DNA from 2 places in the Photobacterium swingsii genome. Region 2 is predicted to be linked to the other one. Evidence: predicted binding sites of a transcription regulator. Region 2 holds the regulator's gene; the other holds the start of a gene.
What was found. Region 2 encodes PurR, which represses purine synthesis genes. Its sites were predicted from a motif close to TNANGNAAACGTTTNCNTNA; they were not measured.
Positions count from the first base shown of each region.

Region 1: a site for PurR is predicted at 1,469-1,488, ahead of purM (phosphoribosylformylglycinamidine cyclo-ligase). Genes of this name have one in related genera too.

Region 1 is NZ_AP024852.1:743,748-748,151, reverse strand. Features, by position in the region: gene OCU77_RS03655 (uracil-xanthine permease family protein) at 1-405, shown strand, start outside; gene upp (uracil phosphoribosyltransferase) at 541-1,167, opposite strand; gene purM (phosphoribosylformylglycinamidine cyclo-ligase) at 1,602-2,642, shown strand; gene purN (phosphoribosylglycinamide formyltransferase) at 2,655-3,299, shown strand; gene OCU77_RS03635 (class II glutamine amidotransferase) at 3,406-4,191, opposite strand; gene lpcA (D-sedoheptulose 7-phosphate isomerase) at 4,285-4,404, opposite strand, start outside.
Region 2 is NZ_AP024852.1:2,179,855-2,184,258, reverse strand. Features, by position in the region: gene OCU77_RS10150 (hypothetical protein) at 1-77, opposite strand, end outside; gene OCU77_RS10145 (TfoX/Sxy family DNA transformation protein) at 399-989, opposite strand; cyclic di-GMP riboswitch class I at 1,116-1,220, opposite strand; gene purR (HTH-type transcriptional repressor PurR) at 1,498-2,502, opposite strand; gene OCU77_RS10135 (heme ABC transporter ATP-binding protein) at 2,829-3,632, opposite strand; gene OCU77_RS10130 (FecCD family ABC transporter permease) at 3,632-4,404, opposite strand, start outside.

The DNA.
Region 1 (4,404 bases), 1.4 Mb from region 2:
GGCGCAGTAATGCTAACCAAAGCCTTTAACCCTATCATCATGACATGGGCAGCCGTAACGGCACTGGTACTGGCGTTTGTGGGTAAACTTGGCGCAGTACTACAAACTATCCCCGTTCCTGTAATGGGCGGCATCATGATTCTACTGTTTGGTTCAATTGCTACCGTCGGCTTAAACACACTGATTAAAAACCAAGTTGATCTTCATAAAGCACGTAACCTAGTGATTGTGGCCGTCACCTTAGTATTTGGTATTGGCGGTATGGCTTTTGGTATCGGCGAATTCAGCCTTCAAGGTGTAAGTTTGTGCGGTATTGTCGCTATCTTGCTTAACCTTGTGTTACCCAACGATCTCGGTGAATCACACGTTGTTGATAATGCACAAATTGATAGCATTGAAAAATAACTGCTATTAACAAGCATAAAAACGGCAACCAAGATGGTTGCCGTTTTTTATCTAAGCCAAACTAATCGCTTAAATGACAAGATCAAAAAAGCCGAACCTAAGTTCGGCTTTTCATTATTTATAAATCAATTCGGCTTATTTAGTACCGAAGATTTTATCACCTGCATCACCAAGACCTGGAACGATGTAACCTTTATCGTTTAGCTTCTCATCGATTGCAGCGGTGTAAAGTTCAACATCAGGGTGCGCTTTTTCTAGTGCAGCAATACCTTCAGGCGCAGCAACAAGTACTAGTACTTTGAATGATTTACAGCCTTTCTCTTTAAGAAGATCCAGTGTTGCAATCATAGAACCGCCAGTTGCCAGCATAGGGTCAACAACCAGTGCGATACGCTCATCAATGTTAGATGCTAGTTTGTTGAAGTAAGGTACTGGCTCTAGTGTTTCTTCGTCACGGTAGATACCAACAACACTGATACGTGCGCTTGGCATGTGCTCAAGTACGCCATCCATCATGCCTAGACCAGCACGAAGAATTGGCACTACTGTTACTTTTTTACCTTTCAGTTGATCGATTTCTGCTGGACCATTCCAACCATCAATCGTCACTTTTTCCGTTTCGAAGTCTGCCGTTGCTTCATAAGTCAGCAAGCTACCAACTTCCGTCGCTAATTCACGGAAACGCTTAGTGCTGATATCACCTTCACGCATAAGGCCAATCTTATGTTTTACTAGCGGGTGTTTAACCTCAACGACTTTCATCTGTGACTCCTAACAGCAAAAAAATATAAAATCGAGCTATTGTACACGATACCCTTATAAATTTTAGCGACTCATTCACTTAAATACGCTTTTTTTGCGTGTTTGTTGCTTCTTTAAGCAAACGTTTGTCTGAATCTGTTTTTTCTCTCGATAAATCCGGCTTAAACCATAACCCATCATTCAATCCAAGCAATCGACCCCGCCATTTATCCACCCAGTTATTCGCATCGCGTTGTTTACCACCAGCCTAAATGGTCGAAAAAGCGAGTACTATTACGGAAAATGGCCAAACAAAAAATATTGACGCAAACGTTTCCCTTTCCGCCACGACTGCTGTTATCATACCCACGGTTTCTACTTCAGCAGCATTAAATAATCGCCTAATCAGTACGATTATTTAATGTGTTTGGTGTACATACCGTGAGGAAACTCTTGTGAGCGGCAATAATTCTTCTCTTAGTTACAAAGATGCTGGTGTTGATATCGATGCGGGTAATGCATTGGTTGATCGTATTAAAGGTGTGGTTAAGCGCACTCGTCGTCCTGAAGTCATGGGCGGCATTGGTGGTTTTGGTGCTTTATGCTCACTACCAACCAAGTATAAAGAGCCAGTATTGGTATCAGGCACCGATGGCGTAGGAACAAAACTACGTTTGGCGATGGATCTGAAACAACACGATACCATTGGTATCGACCTTGTTGCTATGTGTGTGAACGACCTTATCGTTCAAGGCGCAGAGCCGCTATTCTTCCTTGATTACTATGCGACAGGCAAACTCGATATCGATACAGCAGCGGCTGTTGTTGCGGGTATCGGTGAAGGCTGTGTGCAATCAGGTTGTTCTTTGATCGGTGGTGAAACGGCAGAAATGCCAGGCATGTACCACGGTGAAGATTACGACGTTGCGGGTTTCTGTGTCGGTGTTGCTGAAAAATCAGAAGTTATCGATGGTACAAAAGTAAAAGCTGGCGATGCGCTAATCGCAGTTGGCTCAAGTGGCCCACACTCAAACGGTTACTCGTTAATCCGTAAAATCATCGAAGTTTCAAATGCGGACCTAAACGAAGAACTTGAAGGCAAGTCATTAGCAGAACACCTGCTAACACCGACTAAGATTTACGTTAAGTCGACCCTGAAAATGATGGAAAGCTGCGATGTTCACGCGATTTCTCACATTACAGGTGGTGGCTTCTGGGAAAATATCCCGCGCGTATTACCTGAAGGAACAAAAGCCGTTGTTGACGGTTCAAGCTGGCAGTGGCCATCAATCTTCAACTGGCTACAACAGGCTGGTAACGTTGAAACTTACGAAATGTACCGTACTTTCAACTGTGGCGTTGGCTTAGTTATCGCACTCCCTCAAGAGCAAGCAGCACAAGCAATCGAAATTCTAAAAGCAGAAGGCGAGAATGCTTGGTTGCTAGGTGAAATTGCCAATGTAGGCGCTGGCGAAGAGCAAGTTGAAATCAAGTAAGGCAGTACGGCAATGAAAAATATCGTTGTTCTGATCTCAGGAAATGGCTCGAACCTTCAAGCAATCTTAGATGCTTGTGACAATGGCGCGATTGCAAATGCAAAAGTCGCCGCTGTACTATCTAACAAAGCAGATGCCTATGGTTTAGAGCGAGCTCGACAAGCAAAGGTCGATGCTTTACACCTCTCTGCCGCTGACTTTAGCGATAGAGAAACCTTTGATAAGGCGATGATTGATAAAATCGATGCCTATCAGCCTGACCTCATTATACTTGCTGGCTTTATGCGGATCCTAAGTGGCGATTTTGTTCGCCACTATCAAGGTAAGATGATTAACATTCATCCCTCGCTACTGCCTAAATACCCAGGGCTTCACACACATCAGCGTGCATTAGATGCCGGTGATGCTGAACACGGTACCAGTGTGCACTTCGTGACTGAAGAGCTCGACGGTGGCCCGGTAATTTTACAAGCTAAAGTGCCTATTTTTGCTGATGATAAGGTAGAAAACATTTTCTCTCGTGTCCAAGAGCAAGAGCACCGTATCTATCCGCTGGTCGCAAACTGGTTAATCAATGGCCGGCTTGCCATGATTAATGGACAAGCCGTGTTAGATGGTAATATTTTAGCGTCGCATGGTTACGCCACCGACGATTAAATTTGCTGAAACCATAAATAATAAAAAACGCAGCCAATGCAAATTGACTGCGTTTTTTTATAAATCGTGAAAAGCGAACTCGACCTTAAGCCTTTGCTTAATGGCTTTATTGCGATGACACTTGGTGAAAGATTTGCTCACCGAAGTGGAAAACATTCATCTCGCCTGCCGCCATTTTGTGCCAATTTTCATCATTGGTCAGCGGCTGGGTCGCAACAACAGTCACGACATCATTCGGTGTTGTTTCTTGATTGAAGTCGATAGTCACATCTTCATCAATCAATGATGCTTGACCAAACGGTGCTCGGCGGGTGATCCAATGCAAATTATTAGTGCAATATGTCACCACATCGTCACCATCACTCAGTAGCATGTTATACACGCCAAGCTGACGCAGTTCATCACAGCACTGTGCCATGAAACTATACAGTTCATCAGAATCCGTTGGGCGCTTAGGGAATTTCGCCTCAAGTTGATTCAGTAACCAACAAAAAGCCATTTCACTATCTGTATCGCCCACAGGCTGAAAACGCCCTGTCGCGAGCGATTGGTAACCTGTCAATTGACCATTGTGAGCAAAAGTCCAATATCGTCCCCACAGCTCACGGGTAAATGGATGAGTATTCTCTAAACAGACACCACCACGGTTCGCCTGACGAATATGGCTGACCACAGCACAGCTCTTTATCGGGTATTCCTGCACTAACTCAGCGATACGCGATTTACAGCTTGGGTTAGGATCTTTAAAGGTACGAAAGCCTTTCCCTTCGTAAAAGGTAATCCCCCAGCCATCACGATGTGGGCCGGTATTTCCCCCTCGTTGCATCAAGCCAGTAAAGCTGAAGCAAATATCGGTTGGCACATTGGCGCTCATGCCAAGCAATTCACACATATTCCTTTATGCCCTTTCTTAAAAGCTAAGCTTAATTGTATTTTACATAAGGTTAGTTGTACTTGCTCAGCCAACTAACCTCAAGTAAAAGGGCTATTCAGCGGCCATTTCCTTTTCAACAAGCATGATCAAGATGTGAATGATCTTAATGTGTACTTCTTGAATACGGTCAGCAAAGCCAAAGTGTGGAACGCGAATTTCAACATCCGCAAG
Region 2 (4,404 bases):
AGGAGTTTCGGCCATTTGCAAAATTTATCCTTAAATATGTGGTCTGCTTGCCCAGGAAAAGGCTTTGAACAGAGCATACTGGCCTCACTTTTTAGCAATCTCAAAGACCGCAAGTTAGTTATGGTCGCTATAGTGACGACATATTATTGACGTCGATTTAACTGCAACAGTTACCATAAGTAGTTGAAAACAAAAAATTGACGGTTTTCACACCGCCAGCAGCGGTTATTTTACTTATTTAGGGGGGGATTAAAAGTTAACTGATGCTTTTGTGAACAGTATTTGTGAGTAGAGTCAATCTTTGACGTAATCCTGACATTGGGTGGGCTAAAGCAACAAAAAACGAGGCATCAGCCTCGTTCTTATTGTAGCAAAAGTGTCGTTGTTCACCCGACTCCCTAGGGTAACAAACCTAACAATTCACCACGTCTGGTTTCACTGATTACAGACCAGTGTCTGCCGCTGATCGCGCCTTCTAAAGCCCAAAGCAACTCAATGTTGAGATTATTATCATGCGTATCGAGTAATGCTTTGTATGCGTCGATAGCGCCGACCTCAACAAGCTTCTCGACAGTATCAATACCCACTTTTTTTAGCATGCGCTCATTGGCTAATCGTAAATTTGGCAAATCTTTAATGCGAGATGGGCCAATTTTGCTTTTTGTTTCTTTGTCGTTCTTCGCACCTTCTAGTGAGCCTTGTGCGTATTCAATAATCATTTCTGGTGTATTCCACCAGATATCAGGAATAGCAAAATGTTTAGTTACTACGGGAAAACCGCGTTTCTCGTAAACATAAGGTGATAGATTGGCTTCTTTAAATACTTCAATGTTTTTTGCATTAGCGCGGAGGTGTAATTTGTTTTTTACCACCAGAGCAAACATTGTTTCGCCTGCAAAAATGCCAAAACCGCCAAACATTGATCGTGATTTAACACTGCCAAAACAATCGAATAATTTTAGGGTGTCTTTAAGTATTGGTTTATCCATGCGACTTCTCGGTGAAATAAATCTTGGGAGTCACCTAACATATAAGCGAGGAGTTTAGGTTAGCAAAGCACACTTAATGTATGTCAAAAGCATGTCAAACCCAAAAGCAGGTTTTGCGTTAAATCCATCGGTAACCCCGCTACCTTGAAAGTGTTAATGTTTATCGAATAACACTCTGTTAGGCCGGAAGCTTTGCGTCCCACTTTTTCAAATGGTTTGCCCTGTTCGTGACGTAATAAGCATATCGTAAATAGCAGAAAAGCGTTTACCCTGGGCTGGGTGAAATGTGATATTGCTTCAATTATTACTGTTCTGTGGAGAGAGAATATTCAGGAATGAAATGAATATCTTAGCAAATGAAAGATATTTATTTGAAATTCAAAAGTAATATTATTGTTACATATTAAATATTTATGTAAAAAAGGAAGATTTAACCGCATGTTAACGCAAAAAAAAGCCGACGGTTAGATACCGTCGGCTATTCAATTTTTATGCGTAAAGCGAATAATTAATTCAGTTTATGAACGGATTTACGCACTACTAATTCAGGCGACATTTCGAAAATGCGGTTTTCGTGTTTTTTGTCTTTCACACGCTCCATTAAGATTTCAATCGCAGTTTTGCCTAAACGGCGTTTAGGCTGGTGGATTGTTGTTAATGGAGGCGAGAAGAAAGGCGCGAGTTCGATATTATCGTAACCAATAATCGAGATATCTTCAGGAACACGAATTCCATGTTGAACAAAAGTACTGATCATCGCCATTGCCATAATGTCATTAAAACAGAATATAGCAGTCGGACGTTCTTTCATTGCGATGAACTGTTCTGCGGCTTTAACGGCCGTTTCACATTCGAAGTCACCTTCGATGACCCAATCTTCATTCACTGATAGATTTGCTTCGTCCATGGCCTTTTGGAAGCCTTTTAGACGCTCACGACAGGTTGACTTCTCATTGTGTCCAGATAGGCAACCGATTTTGGTATGGCCATTCTCAATAAAGTGTTTGATAGCAACATAGCCACCAATTGCTGCGTTATCTTGGATTTTATCCGTGTGTGGGCTTTCTGGACCCCAGTCCATCACTACCATAGGTAGATCGTTTTGACGCTCTAGCAAATCTAACAGACGTTGATCGAGGTCTGAACACATCACCATTAAGCCATCAACGCGCTTTTCTGCTAGCATGCGTAGGTAATCGCGCTGCTTAGAAAGGTTACCTTCTGTGTTACACAGAATGAGGGTATAGCCTTCTTTGTAGCAGTATTCTTCAACACCATGTACAACTTCGGCGAAGAAGGGGTTGGTTGATTTAGTCACCAACATACCAATAGTGCGCGTAGTGTTACATTTCAGGCTGCGAGCAACAGCACTTGGGGCGTAGTTAAGTTCATCAACAGCCGTTAACACTTTCTTTTGCGTTGCTTCTGCGACGAAGCGTGTTTTATTTATCACGTGAGAGACTGTTGTTGTTGAAACACCAGCCATACGTGCAACATCTTTAATCGTTGCCATATTTATTCTTCTAATAATTGGAATAAAGAGGATCTTTCTAAGCCAAGCACTGTGCTTACTCTTGCATATTGAGTGCTACGTGCTGCTTGAGACCTTGTATAAACGTTAAAAGCCGCTTCTCAGATGAGCGGCTTTTATGGATTCGGTAGCGTTACATTGTTAATCGCTTGCGTTCACATTTTACTGAGTGTAGCGCACAGTGCAACGTTTCTGTCTCTCAAGATGGCAATACTTGATAAACATCAACATAAACAATGTAAACTGAGTAAAATTTGATGCATCAGTATGCATTTATGTGTGCATTATAGAGATTACATAACCAGACGCTATAGAATTATCGGGTGTTGTAAGCTTGGATGCTCAGTGATGGTTACTGGCCAACCGTAAACACGTTCAATATTTTTAGGCTCAAGTGCCTGCCAAGCATCACCATCAGCTTGTATTTTTCCCTCGTTCACTATCACCAAACGGTCGGCATATTGTGCCGCAAGATTAAGATCATGCAAAACAATGATAACGGCAGCCCCTTCTTTTGCCATGCTTTGCGCAAGCTGCAATGTTTTATGTTGATGCGCTAAATCGAGTGCTGACGTTGGTTCATCGAGCATCAAAATTGCATTTTCCTTGGCTTCGCTAAGCTGGGTAAGTACGCGAGCAAAATGGACCCGTTGCTTCTCGCCACCAGATAGCGAGGGATATAGACGGTTTGATAGGGCCGTCACCTCTGTCTTTTCCATCATACTGGCCGCTGTTTTGCTGGCCTGTGCGCGAGTGAGATCCAGCGGTAAAGCGCCTAATTCAGCCACTTCTTGGGCAGTAAAAGCAAAACTTAAACTACTGTGCTGTGGTAAAACAGCTAAATACTTCGCCAATTCTTTCGCTGACCACTGAGCATGGGTTTTCCCCTGAATGCTAATGTCACCACCTGCATCTAATTCACCACAAAGCACTTTTAGTAACGTACTCTTCCCAGCGCCATTTGGACCAAGTAACGCCGTGACTTCACCATGTTTGATTTCTATATCAAAGTTATCAAGTAAGGTCTTGCCGCCTAGGCCTAAATGCAATCCTTTTGCTGCAATTGCGATCTTATCCTGGGATTGAAATCGAGAAGATGAAAAACCAGCCATCATGACAGGCGTCCTTTTTGTTTAACCAATAACATAATGAAGAATGGCGCACCTAAAATAGCGGTAATGATGCCGACAGGCAGTTCGGCAGGGGCGGCTATAACGCGGGCAATCATATCTGCAACTAATAAAATCAAAGCACCCAATAACGCCGATAGAGGTAGCAATGTTTTATGGTTAGGGCCTGAAAGCATGCGGCCTAAGTGTGGAATGATTAGGCCGACAAATCCAATAACACCAGTGAGGGATACGCAGACACCAACACCTGCAGCACAGAGCAAAATTAAGCTACGCTTGAGCGCCTGCACATTAACACCCATGTGTTTGGCCTCTGCTTCACCAAGTAAAAAGGCATTTAAGGCATTTGCTTGACGATCGAAGACCCACATTAGAATGCCTAAGGTTGTAAAGGCTAAGGCAATGCCTGGCCATGTTGCACCAGCTAATGAGCCCATGGTCCATAACGATAGGTCGCGTAATGCTTGATCATCTGCAAAGTAATTCATTAGGCCTAAAGCGGCGCCTGATAAGGCTCCGATAGCTACACCGGCTAGCAGCATGATGGTCACGGATGTGCCATTTTTGTCTGTGCCAAGTGTATAAACCAGCCAAGTACTTACTGCGCCCCCAAGAAATGCCATGATAGGCACAGTGCCTAACGTGAGCAGAATAGGGAATGAAGCGGCCCATGAGCCGAACAGTACAATAGCAAGTGCCGCGCCTAAGCTTGCACCACCAGACACCCCGATGATGCCAGGGTCTGCGAGCGGGT